Regions from separate parts of the Variovorax sp. PEI5 genome, predicted to be linked through region 4. Evidence: predicted binding sites of a transcription regulator. Region 4 holds the regulator's gene; each other region holds the start of a gene.
The links. Region 4 encodes LexA, which represses DNA repair genes until DNA is damaged. Its sites were predicted from a motif close to ACTGTATNNNNATACAGT; they were not measured.
Positions count from the first base shown of each region.

Region 1: recA (recombinase RecA) is a predicted target of LexA. The motif match lies at 2,568-2,585, and genes of this name have one in related genera.
Region 2: AC1MLT_RS13695 (ATP-dependent helicase) is a predicted target of LexA. The motif match lies at 1,631-1,648, and genes of this name have one in related genera.
Region 3: imuA (translesion DNA synthesis-associated protein ImuA) is a predicted target of LexA. The motif match lies at 2,326-2,343, and genes of this name have one in related genera.

Region 1 is NZ_CM155257.1:2,628,589-2,632,795, forward strand. Features, by position in the region: gene AC1MLT_RS12160 (SET domain-containing protein) at 1-348, shown strand, start outside; gene AC1MLT_RS12165 (biotin--[acetyl-CoA-carboxylase] ligase) at 350-1,291, shown strand; gene AC1MLT_RS12170 (hypothetical protein) at 1,297-1,557, shown strand; gene AC1MLT_RS12175 (YbaN family protein) at 1,559-1,906, opposite strand; gene AC1MLT_RS12180 (MarR family winged helix-turn-helix transcriptional regulator) at 2,022-2,504, opposite strand; gene recA (recombinase RecA) at 2,645-3,796, shown strand; gene recX (recombination regulator RecX) at 3,879-4,207, shown strand, end outside.
Region 2 is NZ_CM155257.1:2,978,204-2,982,410, forward strand. Features, by position in the region: gene AC1MLT_RS13685 (long-chain-fatty-acid--CoA ligase) at 1-421, shown strand, start outside; gene corA (magnesium/cobalt transporter CorA) at 441-1,427, opposite strand; gene AC1MLT_RS13695 (ATP-dependent helicase) at 1,663-3,807, shown strand; gene AC1MLT_RS13700 (hypothetical protein) at 3,975-4,205, opposite strand.
Region 3 is NZ_CM155257.1:1,306,724-1,310,930, forward strand. Features, by position in the region: gene AC1MLT_RS05965 (Y-family DNA polymerase) at 1-1,406, opposite strand, end outside; gene imuA (translesion DNA synthesis-associated protein ImuA) at 1,375-2,307, opposite strand; gene AC1MLT_RS05975 (DUF3140 domain-containing protein) at 2,415-2,768, opposite strand; gene AC1MLT_RS05980 (DODA-type extradiol aromatic ring-opening family dioxygenase) at 2,951-3,784, opposite strand; gene AC1MLT_RS05985 (LysR family transcriptional regulator) at 3,884-4,207, shown strand, end outside.
Region 4 is NZ_CM155257.1:980,916-985,122, forward strand. Features, by position in the region: gene AC1MLT_RS04530 (D-2-hydroxyacid dehydrogenase family protein) at 1-809, opposite strand, end outside; gene AC1MLT_RS04535 (hypothetical protein) at 920-1,279, opposite strand; gene lexA (transcriptional repressor LexA) at 1,417-2,091, opposite strand; gene AC1MLT_RS04545 (asparaginase) at 2,164-3,189, shown strand; gene adk (adenylate kinase) at 3,232-3,888, opposite strand; gene kdsB (3-deoxy-manno-octulosonate cytidylyltransferase) at 4,030-4,207, opposite strand, start outside.

The DNA of each region.
Region 1 (4,207 bases), 1.6 Mb from region 4:
CGCGACATCGCCGCCGGCGAGGAGCTCAACTACGACTACGGGCTGGTGATCGACCTGCCCTACACGCCCGAACTGCTGGCGGAGTTTCCCTGCTGGTGCGGCGCCGAGACCTGCCGCGGCACCCTGCTCGCTCCCAAGCCGGAGCCGGAAAAGAAGAAAAAGAAGAAGAAGAACAGGAAGAAGACGCGTGCCGAAAGCGTCGTATCGGACGATCCCGAGGCCGGAGGCCGGGCCGGATCGAAGGCCAAGGGGAAGTCCAGGGACAAGAAAGGCAAGAAGGACAGGAAGCGCGCGAAGGCGAAGGGCACGGCGCCATCGGAGCGGGCCGGCGATCCGGCCGGGGACTGACATGGCCGGCGCCTGGCACCTGCCCGAACTCTCGGCCGCGCTGGCGCCGCTGCTGCCGCAGTTGCGGATCGAGATCGTGGCGGAGATCGACTCCACCAACACCGAGCTCATGCGCCGCGCGCGCGCCGGCGACACCGCACCGGTGCTGCTGGTGGCGGAGCGCCAGAGCGCCGGGCGTGGTCGGCTCGGCCGGCCCTGGGAGAGCGCCGGGGGCGGCACGGACGCCGCTGCGAAGGCGGCCTCGCCGACGGATCCGGCATCGCGGCGCGGCACCGGGCCGGACCCGCAGGCGATCTCGCTCACCTTCTCCCTCGGCCTGCCGTTCGCGCCCCGCGACTGGTCGGGCCTTTCGCTGGCGGTCGGCGCCAGCGTGGCCGACAGCCTCGACCCCGATGGCGCGGCCGGGGTGCGGTTGAAATGGCCCAACGACCTGTGGCTGTCGGACGACCGCAAGCTCGCCGGCATCCTCATCGAGACCGCCTCGCCGGTGGCCGCCGGGGCATCGACCATCGCCACGGCGGATGTCGCGGGCCGGTCCGCCGGCGGCGTCGCGACGGCGGGGCCGACCGCCCCGGCGCCACGCTATCTCGTGATCGGCATCGGCATCAACGTCGGCCCGCGCGAGGCCGCGGGCCTGCGCGCGCCACCGGCCTGGGTGCGGGAATGGCGGCCCGGGGCCACCGCCGCCGACGTGCTGCGCGACATCGCCCCGCCGCTGGCGCGCGACCTGCTGGCATTCGGCGTTCGCGGCCTGGCGCCGTTCGCCGAGCGCTTCGCCGCGCGCGACGCCCTGCGCGGGCGCGAGGTCGATCTGAGCGACGGCACCAGCGGCTGGTGCGAGGGCATCGGCTGGGGTGGCGAGCTGCGGGTGCGCACCGCCGCCGGGCTGCAGTCGATCACCACCTCGGACCTCAGCGTGCGGCCACGCCGCATCGGGGACTGAGCACCATGGCGCGCGCGGCGGTGATCGTGCTGGCGCTCGCGAACCTCGGGTATTTCGCCTGGAGCCAGGGCGCGCTGGCGATCGTCGGCCTGGTGCCGGCCGACCTCGCCGCCACCGAGCCGCATCGACTCGCCCGCCAGATCAGTCCCGAACGGCTGCGGATCATTCCGCGCGAACAGGAGCGACAGGAACGGGAACAAAGGGAACGGGAACGACGGGAACGGGCGCCGGACGCCGGAGAACCGCCGGCGGCAGCGCCCCCCTAGCCTAGCGACGGTCGGGTTCGGGCCGCAGCCAGAGCCAGACCAGCACCACCGTCATCGTCCCCAGCACCAGGCCCACCACCCAGGCCAGGCGGATGCCATGCCAGACCAGGACGGCGCTCGCGCCCATCGTGAGCGTGGCGATCCACTTCACGCGGCGCGAGACCCTGCCGCCGTCGTCCCAGTCGCGCAGCAGCGGACCGAACAGACGGTGCGCATAGAGCCAGGCGTGCATGCGTGGCGAGCTGCGCGCCGCGGCCCAGGCGGCCATCAGGATGAAGACGGTGGTCGGCATGCCGGGCACGATCACGCCGATCAGGCCGAGCACCACGCACAGCCATGCGAAGGCCATCAGCAGCCAGCGCGCGATCCGTGGCAATGGCTTGCGCGGCGGCGCGGCGACGGCCGGCGTCGGCGGCGGCGTCGATGGTCTTGGCGTCCGGTCCGCGGGGTCCGTGCCGTCGTCCTCAGGAGGCATAGGCTTCCAGGCCGATCGTCACGACGGTGGCGATGTCGTCGCCCACACTGGCGCGGAATTCGGCTTCGGCCTGCGCGACGGCCTTGCGGAAGGCCTCGAGCCAGGCCAGGCCGTCGGCGGTGAACAGCACGCGGCGTGCCCGCGCGTCGAGCGGATCCGGCTCGCGCGTCACCAATCCCCAGGCTTCGCACTGGTCGACCAGCGTGCCCATGGCCTGCTTGGTTATGCCGGCGCGTTCGGCCAGTTCGGTCAGGCGCGAACCGCCACGGGCCAGATGGCGCGTGATGTGGATGTGCGCGGCGCTGACCTGGGCGCGGGCGGCGAGGTTCGACAGGGCCAGCGGGACGTCGATGTCGTGTGCCATCAGCGTCAGGACGCGCTCGTCGAAACGACGCATCGCATGTCCGAGCAGACGCCCCAGATGCGTCTGGCGCCAGTCGTCGGCACTGTCGGAAAGATGTGTTTCGGTCATCGAAAAATAGTCATCCAAACTGACCAAAAATCTCTCTTGTTCTTTGGCACACCGTCTTAAACTACTGTTCAAGCATCCAGCAAGCCACTCGCGAACCCAGGATGCCGACATCACAACCTGTTGATTTTAAAGGATTTCTCATGGACGCACTCGTCAAGGGCAGCAGCATCTCCGTCGCCGGCAGCGAAAAGGCCAAGGCGCTCCAGGCGGCACTCGCGCAGATCGAAAAGCAGTTCGGCAAGGGCACGATCATGCGGCTCGGCGAAGGCGAGGCGCTGGAGGACATCCAGGTCGTCTCGACCGGTTCGCTGGGGCTGGACATCGCGCTGGGCGTCGGCGGCCTGCCGCGCGGCCGCGTGATCGAGATCTATGGCCCGGAATCGTCGGGCAAGACCACGCTCACGCTGCAGGTCATCGCCGAGATGCAGAAGCAGGCCGGCACCTGCGCCTTCGTCGACGCCGAACACGCGCTCGACGTGCAATATGCGCAGAAGCTGGGCGTCAACCTGTCCGATCTGCTGATCAGCCAGCCCGACACCGGCGAACAGGCCCTGGAGATCGTCGATTCGCTGGTGCGTTCCGGCGCGGTCGACCTGATCGTGGTCGACTCGGTCGCCGCGCTCACGCCCAAGGCCGAGATCGAGGGCGAGATGGGCGACTCCCTGCCCGGCCTGCAGGCGCGGCTCATGAGCCAGGCGCTGCGCAAGCTGACCGCCACGATCAAGAAGACCAACTGCATGGTCATCTTCATCAACCAGATCCGCATGAAGATCGGCGTGATGTTCGGTTCGCCCGAAACCACCACCGGTGGCAACGCGCTGAAGTTCTACGCCTCCGTGCGCCTGGACATCCGCCGCATCGGCACCATCAAGAAGGGCGACGAGGCGATCGGCAACGAGACCAAGGTGAAGGTGGTCAAGAACAAGGTCAGCCCGCCCTTCAAGACGGCCGAGTTCGACATCCTGTTCGGCGAAGGCATCAGCCGCGAGGGCGAGATCATCGACATGGGCGTGACCGCCAAGATCGTCGACAAGTCCGGTGCCTGGTATGCCTACATGGGCGAGAAGATCGGCCAGGGCCGCGACAACGCGCGTGAATTCCTGCGCGAGAACCCGCAGCTCTCGCGCGAGATCGAGAACAAGGTGCGCGAGTCGCTGGGCATTCCGATGCTGGCGGCCGAAGCCGGCGCGAGCGATGCGCCGGCCAAGGCGGACAAGGCCGATAAAGCGGACAAGGCCGAGCCGAAGCTCGACGCCAAGGCGCCCAAGCTACCGCCGCAGCAGCAGGGTTGAGCCTCCACCCTGCACCCGGGCGCCCGCGCTTCCAGGCGACGGGCGCCTTTTTCATTTCCAGCCACCGAGGATCGATGACGCCATGGCTTTCGCCGCTCCGTCCCTGAAGGGTCGCGCCCTGCGCCTGCTGAGCCAACGCGAACACTCGCGCTCCGAACTCGCGCGCAAGCTGGCGAAGTACGAGGAGGAACCCGGCACCCTGGCCCAGGCGCTGGACGAACTCGAGGCCAAGGATTTCATCAGCGAGACGCGCGTGGTGCAGTCGGTGGTCCATCAGCGCGCGCCGCGCATGGGAGCGGCGCGCGTGCGCCAGGAACTGCAGAGGAAGGGCATCGCGCCGGAGGCCATCAGCGAGGCGGTGGCCGGCCTGAAGGACAGCGAACTGGCTCGCGCCATCGAGGTCTGGCGCCG
Region 2 (4,207 bases), 1.6 Mb from region 4:
GGCGGGGTACTGGCAGCGGCCCGACGAGACGGCCAAGGTCATGACCAGCGATGGCTGGTTCAAGTCGGGCGACATCGGCCGGGTCGACGAGCGCGGCTTCTTCCGCATCGTCGATCGCAAGAAGGACATGATCCTGGTGTCGGGATTCAACGTCTATCCCAACGAGGTCGAGGACGTGGTCGCCCAGCTGGAAGGGGTGCTGGAGTGCGCCGCGGTCGGCATCGCCGACGAGAAGACGGGGGAAGCCGTCAAGCTGGTGATCGTCAGGAAGAACGCCGATCTCACGGAAGCCCAGGTGCGCGCCTTCTGCCGCGAGAACCTCACCGGCTACAAGCGCCCCGCGCGCATCGAGTTCCGCACCGACATGCCCAAGACACCGGTGGGCAAGATCCTGCGGCGCGAGTTGCGCGACAAGACCTGAGGACGCCGCGCGCGAAGCCCTACTTCAACCAGCCGCGCCGGCGGAAGTACCACATCGGCCCGAGCGCGCTGGCCACCATCAATGCGATCGCATAGCCATAGCCGAAGCTCCATTCGAGCTCCGGCATGAACTTGAAGTTCATGCCATAGACGCTCGCGATCAGCGTCGGCGGCAGCAGCGCCACGCTGGCCACCGAGAAGATCTTGATGGTCTTGTTCTGGTTGATGTTGATGAAGCCGACCGTCGCATCCATCAGGAAGTTGATCTTGTCGAACAGGAAGGCGGTGTGGTTGTCCAGCGACTCGATGTCGCGCAGGATCTGGCGCGCTTCCTCGAATTGGTCGGCATTGAGCATGCGGCTGCGCATCATGAAGCTGACCGCGCGGCGCGTGTCCATCACGTTGCGGCGGATGCGCCCGTTCAGGTCCTCCTGGCGCGCGATGGCGCCCAGCACCTCGCCGGCGAGTTCGTCGCTGACATTGCCCGCCAGCACCTTCTTGCCGACCACCTCCAGCTCGTCGTAGATGTTCTCCAGCGTGTCGGCCGAGTATTCCGCGTCGGCGTCGAGCAGCTTGAGCAGCACTTCCTTGGCGTCCTCGATCAGGCCCGGCGCGCGACGCGCCCGCATGCGCAACAGGCGGAACACCGGCACGTCCTCGTCGTGGATCGAGAACAGCACGCCGCGGCTGCGCAGTTCGGCATTGTGCTGATTGAGGATGAAGGCGACACGCACCGAGCGCGGGTTCTCGTCGTCGTCGATCAGGAAGTCGCTGCGGATGTGCAGCTCGCCGTTGTCCTCCTCGTAGAAGCGCGCCGATTCCTCGATGTCCTCGTCCATCGCGTCCTCGGGGATGGACAGGCCGTAGTACTGCTTGATCCAGCGCTTCTCCTCGACCGTGGGCGATTCGAGATCGACCCAGATGGGCTGGAACTGGGACAGCTCCTCGAGGGCCTCGATCTCTTCCTGGACCAGGCGCCCGTTGGCGAGCGTGAAGATGTTGAGCATGAGCTCACTCCCGTGAAAAATCTGACGATGGGCGAGGGGTGGGGGCGCTTTCGATTCCCTCGCCGATGGCGTTCAGACGGGAGTCGAAAGCTGCCGAGACGGATAGCTTTCCAAGTCGAAATCTCCGGTTGCAGCGACGCGCGATTATGGCATCGGCCCTGGGCACTTACCCGTAGACGCCGACCATCAAAGGCGTGATCCGATCTGGATGGATGTCCAGTAAAGTCGGGTTCCGATGCCCATCGCCGCCACCGTCCCCGCCCCCGCGTCGTCCACCCTGGCCGAGCGTCTCGCCGAGGCGCTGTCGACCCTCAACGAGGCCCAGCGCGCGGCGGTCGACCATGGGATGTCGGCGGGCGACGCGGCCGGCGCCGACGCGCGTCCGCTGCTGGTGATCGCCGGCGCGGGATCGGGCAAGACCAGCACGCTGGCGCATCGCGTCGCCGGCCTGATCGCGCGGGGCACCGATCCGCAGCGGATCCTGCTGCTGACCTTCTCGCGTCGCGCGGCGCAGGAGATGACCCGCCGGGCCGGTCAGGTCGCCATGCGTGTGCTGGGACTGCGTGACGATGCCGCGCCCGCGCTGCCCTGGGCCGGAACCTTCCATGGCATCGGCGCGCGGCTGCTGCGCGAGTACGCCGGCCGGATCGGCCTGAACGAGAACTTCACCATCCACGACCGCGGCGATGCCGAGGATCTGATGGGCCTGGTGCGGCACGACCTGGGCCTGTCGTCCACGACCCGGCGCTTTCCGCAGAAGGGCACCTGCCTGTCGATCTATTCGCGCGCCGTCAACACCTGCGCGCCGCTCGGGCAGGTGCTGGCGGAAGCCTTTCCGTGGTGCGCCGAATGGGAGGTCGAGTTGAAGCGCCTCTTCGGCGCCTATGTCGATGCCAAGCAGGACCAGCATGCGCTGGACTACGACGATCTCCTGCTGTACTGGGCCGGCATGGTGTCCGACGCCGCGCTCGCGGCCGATGTCGGCGCGCGTTTCGACCACATCCTGGTGGACGAGTACCAGGACACCAACCGCCTGCAGGCCTCGATCCTGCTCGGGCTGCGACCCGATGGGCGCGGCCTCACGGTGGTCGGCGACGACGCCCAGTCGATCTATTCCTTCCGCGGGGCGACGGTGCGCAACATCCTCGATTTCCCGGGATTGTTCCAGCGGCACTCGCCCGACGGACCTCGGCCGGTGGAGGCGCGCATCGTCACGCTGGAGCGCAACTACCGCTCCACGCAGCCGATCCTCGATGTCTCCAACGCGGTCATCGCCGCCGCGGCCGAGCGGCATGCCAAGACCCTCTGGACCGACAAGCCATCGGCTGGCCGGCCGCAACTCGTGCTGGTGCCCGACGAAGCCGGACAGGCGCAATGGGTGGCCGATCGCGTGCTGGCGCATCGTGAAGGCGGCCTGGCGCTCAAGTCGCAGGCCGTGCTGTTCCGGACCTCGTACCACAGCGCGGCGCTCGAGCTCGAACTGGCGCGGCGCAACATCCCGTTCGTCAAGTACGGCGGTCTCAAGTTCCTGGAGGCGGCGCACGTCAAGGATCTGCTGGCGATCCTGCGCTTCGCCCAGAACCCGCGTGGCCGGATGGCGGGATTCCGCGTCACGCAATTCATCCCCGGCATCGGACCGGTCACCTCCGCGCGACTGCTCGATGCGATGGACGAGGCCGCCGATCCCGCCGCTGCGATGCGGGACTTCGTGCCGCCGTCCGGCGCGAAGGTGGAATGGAAGCGTTTCGCGGATGCCTATGCGGCATTGCGCCGGTCGGACCTGGCCTGGCCGGCCGACATGGAGATCGCCATGCGCTGGTACCTTCCGCATCTCGATCGCCTGTACGAGGATGCCGCCGTCCGGCGTGGCGACATCGAGCAACTCGTCCGGCTCGCCGCCGGCTACGGTTCGCGCGAGCGTTTCCTGACCGAACTGACCCTCGACCCGCCCGAAGCGACCAGCGACCGGCCCGGACCGCCGCTGCTCGACGAGGACTATCTCGTCCTGTCGACCATCCATTCGGCCAAGGGCCAGGAATGGACCTCGGTGCATGTGCTCAACGTCGTCGACGGCTGCATGCCCGCCGACGTGGCGCAGGGACCGCAGGAACTGGAAGAGGAGCGCCGGCTGCTCTACGTGGCCATGACGCGGGCCCGGGACCATCTGCACATCCTGGTGCCACAGCGCTTCTATGTCACGCAGCAGGCCGTGCGTGGCGATCGCCACATGTACGCCTCGCGGACCCGCTTCATCGCCGAAGCCGATCTCGGCCGCTTCGAGCAGGTCGTCTGGCCGCCCCCGCCGCCGCCGAGATCGGTGGTGCCACCACCACCGGCCACCATCGACCTGCTCAGCCGCATGCGGGCGGCATGGCGATGAAACGGCGATGACAGGGCGATGACGAGAGGTCGAAGGCAACTTCCGACCCGCCGGTGATGCCGGCTTCGAAGCAGCGGTTGGCCTTGCGACCGGAAGGGTCGCAGCGACTGTTTGGAAGCATGGCCTTTTTTCTTAAGGAGTGCGGGACGGTTGATCCATCAAGGCTGTCATGCTATGAATAAAATAGCATTAATGCCATTGAAACAGCCGGTTTCCAGCGGGCTGCATCGCCCTTGTTGCAATGCGCTGGCACCTTGGGCATAGTGAATCCGCGCGCTCTGATTCGCGCTTTTGTCTGACTCTTCGAGGATCGGAGGCAGGTCCATCTTTGTGCGAACGAACCCTTCACTCCCGATCATTTCCTGCGCCACATCCTGATTCCAGGAGTGTGTTTCCACCC
Region 3 (4,207 bases), 330 kb from region 4:
CCGCCGCCGGGCTGCCGCTCGAGGAACACCCAGACCAGGCCGGCACCCGGGCTGTGGGCGATGTAGTAGTCGCGCAGGGTCGGCGCGGGCGTGGCGCCGGCATCGTCCTCGTCGCTCCACCAGCCGGTCTCCAGCTTCTGCGGCCCGGCCAGCCGGCGCAGGCGTCCCTGGTAGCAGGGCTGGCCGTCGAGCACCTCCAGCCGCAAGGGCTCGGGCAGCAGCCAGGCCGGCCACAGGCCCGCGGCGGGCAGGATCGCGGACCGCCGCGCCGCCGCCTCCGCCGCGCCCGCCGGCGCTTGCGGCGCTGGCGGCGCTGGCGGCGACCGGGGCTCCTGCGATGCGCGCAACGCCGGCTGCCAGTGCTGCATGCGCTCGGGGCGATGGTCGGCGCGCATCACCGGCACCACCACCTGCTGCGCGCCCAGCCGCGCGCTCAGGCGCTCGACGAGTTCGTGCAGGCGGTCGCCCGGCCGGTTGTCCTCGGGCAGGAAGCTGATGCTGGCGCCGGCGCAGGGCGAGGTGTCGAGCGATCGCAGCCACAGCCAGCTCGCGGGCGCGGCGAGCGTCGTCAGGGCCAGGCGCTCGCCCATCAGCCGGCGCAGGTGGACGATGTCCTGCGTGGCCTCGGCGGTGCGCACGACGATGGCCTGGTGCGGCGGCAGCTCGACACCCTCGCGGCGCCGCCGGTCGAGCGTCCACTGCAGCTCGATCGCGCGCACGCCGCGCTGGCGCGACCGCAGCCAGACCTGCAGCGCGCCGAGCAGCCGCTGCGCGGCCCACATCAGTTCGGGCGCGGTCTCGGCCAGGGCGGGCAATTCGAGCTTCTGCTCGAAGGCCTCGGGCAGCGTCAGCCAGGCATGGCGCTCCGGCCGCAGGCCCCAGGCGACGTCGAGCGCCTCGCGCAGCCCGGGGCCGAAACGCCGCGACAGGCCGGCGCGCGGCAGCGCCGCCACGTCGCCCCAGGTGGTGCAGCCCATGCGCGCGAGCAGGTCGAGCCGGTCGCGCGCCGCCGTCAGCGTGTGCAGCGGCAGGGCCGCGGGGATGTCGGCCGGTGGCTGGCGCCCGCTGGCGAACAGGCGCAGGCGCGCCAATGCGATCGGCGCGGTGGCGCCCAGGACCTTCTGCAGCCGGTGCAGCGGCACCGGGTTGGAGGCGTCGAGCTGGCGCAGGAGCTGCTGCCGTCCGCCCCACAGGCGTTCGCAGGCCGAGACCTCCAGCACCAGCGCCTCGTCGAGCCAGGCCACGCGCGGCGTGAACTGCAGGGCCCACCAGCCGAGGGCCTCGGGCGACAGGATGGGCGATGGCGCGGCGTGGCCGACATCCGGCGGCGGGACCGTCGCCGGCTCCGCGTCCACCGGTGGCGCGGCCGCGATCTCAGCCTGCCACCGCAATGCGATCCACTGCATCGAGCGGCCCTCCTTCGAGGTGCTGCGGATGGGGGATGCCGGAGGGCGCGGGCGCCTGGCGTCCGCGCCGGCGCCGCAGCGTGGCACGCAGCAATGCCGCCAGCCGCTCGCCACGGGCCGGCAGCGCCAGGGGCGTCGCCAGCGGCGGACCGCGACGCTTGAGCACGTCGACCTCCATGCGGCCGGCCTGGTCGGCGTGGACGGCATGGACGGCCCGACCGGCGAGGCCGGCAACGCCGCCCCCCCGACGCGGCTGCGCATCGGGCGCGCCCGCATGATCGAAGTCGTCGTCCGTCGACCACGACTGCAGCCGCGTCCGCTGGCGTTCCTGCGCCGGCACGGACACCGGCACGAAGCGCAGTCGCAAGCGTGCCGGCGAGGCCATCCGGGCCTGGGCCTCGGGCCTGAAGACGAACAGCAGGTTCTCGTGCTGCGCCGCCGCCAGCTGCAGCCGGCGCAGGTCGCTGGCGCGCGCCTGGGGCAGCCAGGCCAGCACGGCCGCGACGTCGGCGCAGCGCAGGGCCTGCTCGCAGGCCCAGGAGCGGGCGACGGCGCCCTCGCCACGGATCCACAACAGGGTCTCGGCCGGCAATCCGCCGGCGGCGATGGCCGGGACGAAGGGCACCTGCGGCGCTCCCACCAGCACCACCCGGCCCCCATGCCGACGCACCGCAAGCGCCAGGGCGGGCAGCAGCAGCTGCCAGACCTGGGCTTCGGGCACCGCCTGCAGGACCTCGGTCAGCGCGCCGATCGGCCAGCCGCCCCCGGGCAGTTGCGCATCGAGGGCGACATGGCCGGTGGAGACCACCCGGGTCTCGGCCGTGGCCAGTTCGTCACCGCGCCAGACGTCGGACCGCGTGAGCGGCGGCGGGACTTTCGGAGCGAATGAAGGGAAGGCCATGATCGAATGAAGGATTTAACTGTATTTTTATACAGTATCCCGATCCGAAGCAAGCGCTTCTCGGTGCGACGTCGCTCCTCACCTCCCCGGGGCGCGTCGGAAAGCCTTCAATCCTTCACCGGATCGTGGCCCCAGTTCATGAGCGAATAGCGCCACGGCGTGGTTTCGATGTCGCCCTCGGGGCGCTGCGCCAGGTGCCGGTGCACATAGCCCACCACCTTGGCCATGTGCTGCAGATCGGCCTGGGTGCGCTTGTCCTTGCGTTTGCCGAGGATGTCCACGATGCGCCGGCCCGAACGGTGGCCGACCGACTCGCCTTCCCCCGAGGCCGACCAGCCGACGGTCTTCGACTCGCGGGTCCTGAGCCATTTGCCGAGTTGCGCGGCGGTCATGTTGACGACGTCGTCGAAGTCGGTGGTGATCTTCTGCTGCTTGTCTTTGGCGGGTGACTTGGAGTCCATCGGGTTCTCTCGGAGGGCATGGTTCATGGGATGAAACGAGCCATGACCATCGTTTCGCGCCGCACGGGAGGCGCGTCGGTTCGAGGCGGATGGACGTGTCAGCGAAACGCACGACAGGACGGCGTGGCCGTCTCCCCGAGGGCAGCGGCCCGGGGTCGTCCACGCCGCTGCGCCGGCTCGCCTCAGCGCGCCGCGCCGAAGCGGAAGCTGGACACCGCGATGCCGCCCATGAAGGCGTCCTCGTGATAGATGCGTTCGCCGGTCTCGCCCTCGGCCGCGCCGGCGGCCACCATCAGCGGGATCAGGTGCTCCTCGCGCGGATGCGCCAGCCGCGCGGCCGGGGCCCGCTCCCAGGCCACGAGCGCGGCATCGCGTCGTGCCGGCGGCGTGCGCACCACCGCCTGGTCGAGCCAGTCGTCGAACGCGTGCGAGGCGTCCTTCGCGCGCGGGCCGAAGTTGCGCAGGTTGTGATAGCTCAGGCCGCTGCCGATGATCAGCACGTCCTCGCGACGCAAGGGCGCCAGCGCCCGGCCCAAGGCCAGGTGCTCGGCCGGATCGAGGCCGCGCCGCAGCGACAGCTGCACCACGGGCACGTCGGCCTGGGGCCGGATCACGGCCATCGGCGAGAAGGTGCCGTGGTCGAAGCCGCGCTCGGCATCGAGCGCCGCCGGCAGGCCGGCCCCGGCGATCAGCGACCGCACGCGGTGCGCGAGCGCGGGGTCGCCGGGCGCGGCATAGCGCACCTCGTAGGTATGGGCCGGAAAGCCGCCGTAGTCGTAGATCATCGGCGGCGCGGCGTGGCCCTGCACCGTGAAGGCATCGGCCTCCCAGTGCGCCGACACCATCAGGATGGCGCGCGGCGCGTGGCCGATCTGGCGCGGGATGTCGGCCAGCGAGGCGGCGAGGCGGTCGTAGGCGGCGCCGCTCTGCTCCCTCATCCACGGCCACGGGCCGCCGCCATGCGAGATGAAGTAGGTCGGCAGCACGCGGGCCGGCGGGGCGGCGGAAGATGGCATGGTCATGGCGGGGCTCCTGGTTGCAGCCAGTCTAGGTATTTCCCCTGAGGAAATCGATGGCCTACTATTCATGCTTTCGTTTCCTGGCAAGAAATCATCATGGATCGGCTCACCAGCCTGCGCGTGTTCCGCGAAGTCGTCGATGCGGGCAGCTTCTCGATCGCCGCCGATCGGCTGTCGATCTCCGCGCCGATGGTCAGCAAGCACATCGCGCAGCTGGAGAAAGCGCTGGGCGCGCGGCTGCTCCATCGCAGCAGCCGGCACCTGAGCCTGACCGAGGCCGGCGCGACCTGGCACGCGCAGAGCGCGCAGGCCCTGGACATGCTCGATGCCGCCGAGGCCGCCATCGGCCAGCGCCACGCGGCGCCGCGCGGGCGGCTCAAGGTCAGCGCGCCGGTGTGGTGCGCCACGCCCTGCTTCGCC
Region 4 (4,207 bases):
TCCACCGCGCCCATGCCCGGGCGGCCGCGGTTCAACGCCGTCAGCAGGGCATCGGGCTCCACCAGCTCGGCGCGCGAGGTGTTCACGAACAGGGCCGTGGGCTTCATGCGCGAGAGGTCGTCGAAGCCGATCAGGCCGCGCGTGGCCTCGTTCAGGCGCAGATGCACCGTCAGCACGTCGGCGGTCTCGAAGAAGGCCTCGCGACTCGGGGCGACCTGGAAACCATCGGAGCGCGCCTGCTCGCGGCTGCCCTCGCGGCCCCAGATCACGACCTGCATGCCGAATGCCTGGCCATAGCGCGCCACGAGCTGGCCGATGCGCCCATAGCCCCAGATGCCCAATGTCTTGCCCTTGAGGACCGAGCCGAGCCCGAAGTTCGGCGGCATCGAGGCCGACTTGAAGCCCGACTGCTGCCAGGCGCCATGCTTGAGGTTGCTGATGTACTGCGGCAGGCGACGCATCGCCGACATGATGAGCGCCCAGGTCAGTTCGGCCGGCGCCAGCGGGGAACCGACACCCTCGGCCACGGCAACGCCATGGTCGGTGCAGGCGGCGATGTCGATGTGGGCGCCGGCGCGTCCGGTCTGGGAGATCAATTGCAGCCGGGGCAGCTTCTCGATCAGCTGGCGCGTGATCTGCGTGCGCTCCCGGGTCAGCACGATGACATCGGCATCCTTCAGCCGGATCGAGAGCTGCCCGATGCCCTTGACCGTGTTGGTGTAGACCTTGGCCGTGTACGGATCGAGCTTGGCGGCGCAACGCAGCTTGCGCACCGCGTCCTGGTAGTCGTCGAGGATCACAATGTTCATGGCTTGCCATTGTGCCTCGCGCTCCGTGGACTCATCCCATCGGTCGACACGCACCACCGCCAACCACCGGCATGCCGATGCGACCGGCGTCCGTTGCCGGACCGCGCGCTTCAGTGCAGTGTGCCGGCGCTGCGCGAGAGTTCAGCGGCTTCCAGGGCGGCCAGCCGGTCGAGCTCGGCGCAGACATCGACCATCCGGCCCGACAGCACCAGACGTCCGGTGACGCCGCCGCAACGCTGGGCATCGGCGGTGCGCACCACGCGCAGCGGGCGCGGCGCCACGACGGCATGCGGCGTGGCCAGCGCCACGTCGACCGCCGCTCCGGCACGGGGCCCGCGCTTCGGACGCGCCGCCGCGCAGTGACCCGCGGTCGATTCGTCGGTGTCGGACGCGCGCGCCGGCATCCATCGGTGGGCGAAGGACTGCAGCGGTGAGAGCAGGTCGACCAAGGCAAGCAAAGCGATTCCCATGCGGATCTCCAGGTAACTGAGAGGTTGTCGAGCGGTGGTGGCCACCGGTGATTGAGGTTCGCAGGGGCGTGGTCGGACCGTGGCCGGACGCCGGGCGTCCGCCACTCCTGCCGCGCCGAGCGGGCCGCGGTCGTCCGCTACATGAGCATCGTGTTGCGGATCAGGCCGACGGCCAGTCCCTCGATCTCGAACGGCTCGCCCGGCTGCACGAAGATGGTCGGGTAGTCGGGGTTCTCGGCATGCAACTCGACGGCGTCGCCGGTGCGCTTGAGCCGCTTGACCGTGACTTCCTCGCCCAGACGGGCGACCACGATCTGGCCATTGCGGGCCTCTCGCGTCGACTGCACGGCGAGCAGGTCGCCGTCCATGATGCCGGCGTCGCGCATCGACATGCCGCGCACCTTCAACAAGTAGTCGGGCTGGTGCTGGAACATGGCGCGCTCGACGTAGTAGGTCTGCTCGACATGTTCCTGGGCCAGGATGGGCGAACCGGCAGCCACGCGACCGACCAGGGGCAATGGCAGCTGCGAGGTCCCGGGCAATGCCAGCGAGAACTGGTTGTTGCGCGATGCGTTGAGGGAGCGCAGGGCATCGCCCTTGAGCCGGATGCCGCGCGAGGTGCCGCTGACGAGTTCGATGGCGCCCTTGCGTGCCAGCGCCTGAAGATGCTCCTCGGCCGCGTTGGCGGACCGGAAGCCCAGTTCCGCCGCGATCTCCGCCCGCGTGGGCGGCGCGCCCGTGCGTGCGATGGCGGCGCTGATCAGGTCGAGGATCTGCTGCTGCCGGGTTGTAAGCTTGACGGGAAATGGCATGGAAGCTCCTTGCGATACTGTCTGGATATCCAGTATCTGTATTTTTGAACAGTTTTTGAAACTTTGCAAGACATGGTCGACGACTCACTCATCCAATGCTCGCGCGTCGTCGTGCTGGCCACTGGCGGCACCATCGCCGGCAGGGCCGCCGCCGCCGGAGACAACATCGGCTACGTCGCGGGCCAGGTCGATGTGGCGGACATGCTGCGCGGCATCGACGCGCCGGCGGGCATCGAACTGGTGGGCGAGCAGGTCGCGCAGCTCGACAGCAAGGACATGGACGCGGCGACCTGGCAGATGCTGGCCCTGCGCTGCGCCGCCTGGCTGGCGCCGCCGGACGTGGTGGGGCTCGTCGTCACGCACGGGACCGACACGCTGGAGGAGACCGCGTTCTTCCTGCATCGCGTGCTGGCGCCGGAGAAGCCGATCGTGCTGGTCAGCGCCATGCGGCCGTCGACCGCGCTGGCGCCCGACGGGCCGCAGAACCTCCGCGACGCGATCGCGGTGGCGACGACGCCCGGTGCCCGTGGGGTGTGCGCGGTCGCGGCCGGCGTCGTGCATGGTGCGGTCGATGTGCGCAAGGTGCACACCTATCGCCTCGATGCCTTCGATTCGGGCGATGCCGGCGCATTGGGTCATGTCGAGGAGGGCGCGTTGCGTCGTCTGCGCGACTGGCCCGCGCACGACGGCGCCATGGCGCGGCGGGCCTTCGAGCACATGAGCCGCGTCGATCCCGCGCGCTGGCCCCGGGTGGAGATCGTGACCAGCCACGCCGGCGCCAGCGGCAGGATCGTCGACCTGCTGCTGCGCGAGCATGCGGCCGGCGCATCGGATCGCCTGCGCGGTCTCGTCGTCGCGGCGACGGGCAACGGCACGGTCCATCGGGAGCTCGAGGAAGCGGCCTTGCGGGCGCAGCGATCCGGCGTCGGCGTGCTGCGCGCCACGCGCTGTGCCAGCGGGCGCATCGTGGAAGGCCCGGGCGATGCCGCGATGCCCGGCGATCACGCGCGCGGGTTGCGCAGCGCCGGCGACCTGACACCGGTCAAGGCGCGGATCGCGTTGATGCTGGAACTGATGGAGCGGGTCGACGCGCCTTGAGCGCCCGCCGGCCGGCCGGCGGGAACCGGGCCTGCGAGGAGCTCAGGCGCTGAGGGCCGCCAGCGCGCGCTGCGTGATCTCGTCGACGCTGCCGACCCCGCTGATGGCGCGGTACTTCGGTGCCGCCTCGGGCTCGTTGCGGGCCCACTGCGAGTAGTAGTCGACCAGGGGACGGGTCTGCTGGCTGTAGACGTCCAGGCGCTTGCGGACGGTGTCCTCGTGATCGTCCTCACGCTGGATCAGGTCCTCGCCGGTCACGTCGTCCTTGCCTTCGACCTGCGGCGGGTTGAACTTGACGTGATAGATGCGGCCCGATGCCGGATGCGAGCGGCGTCCGCTCATGCGCTCGATGATGTCGCCGAAGGGCACGTCGATCTCCAGCACGTAGTCCAGCTTGACGCCGGCATTGCGCATGGCGTCGGCCTGCGGCAGCGTGCGGGGAAAGCCATCGAACAGGAAACCGTTCGCGCAGTCGGGCAATGCCAGGCGTTCCTTCACCAGATTGATGATCAGATCGTCGCTGACCAGGGCACCCGAGGCCATCACGGCCTGGGCTTCGCGCCCGAGCGGCGTGCCGGCCTTGACGGCCGCCCGCAGCATGTCGCCGGTGGAGATCTGCGGAATCGAAAACTGCCGACAGATGAAGGCGGCCTGCGTGCCTTTGCCCGCGCCGGGGGCGCCCAATAAAATCAGTCTCATGGTGTCCTCGGACGTTTTTTGGAATTCTTTTTCGCCCCGTGAATACCAATGGATTCGACAAGGCAGGTTATCTTGAGAATAACATGCGTCATCGTCAGTGAATTGACGACCGCCACGTTGTCGGTCGATCGTTGACGGAGGTCAATCCGCGGCGAGCAGGGCACGGACCCTGACGAGATCCTCTGGCGTGTCGACACCCGGGCCGGGTGTCGCGCCGCTCACGTGCACGGCGATGCGAAAGCCGTGCCAGAGCACCCGCAATTGCTCCAGCGCCTCGGTCGCTTCCACCGGCGCCTGGGGCAAGGTCGGAAACCGGCGC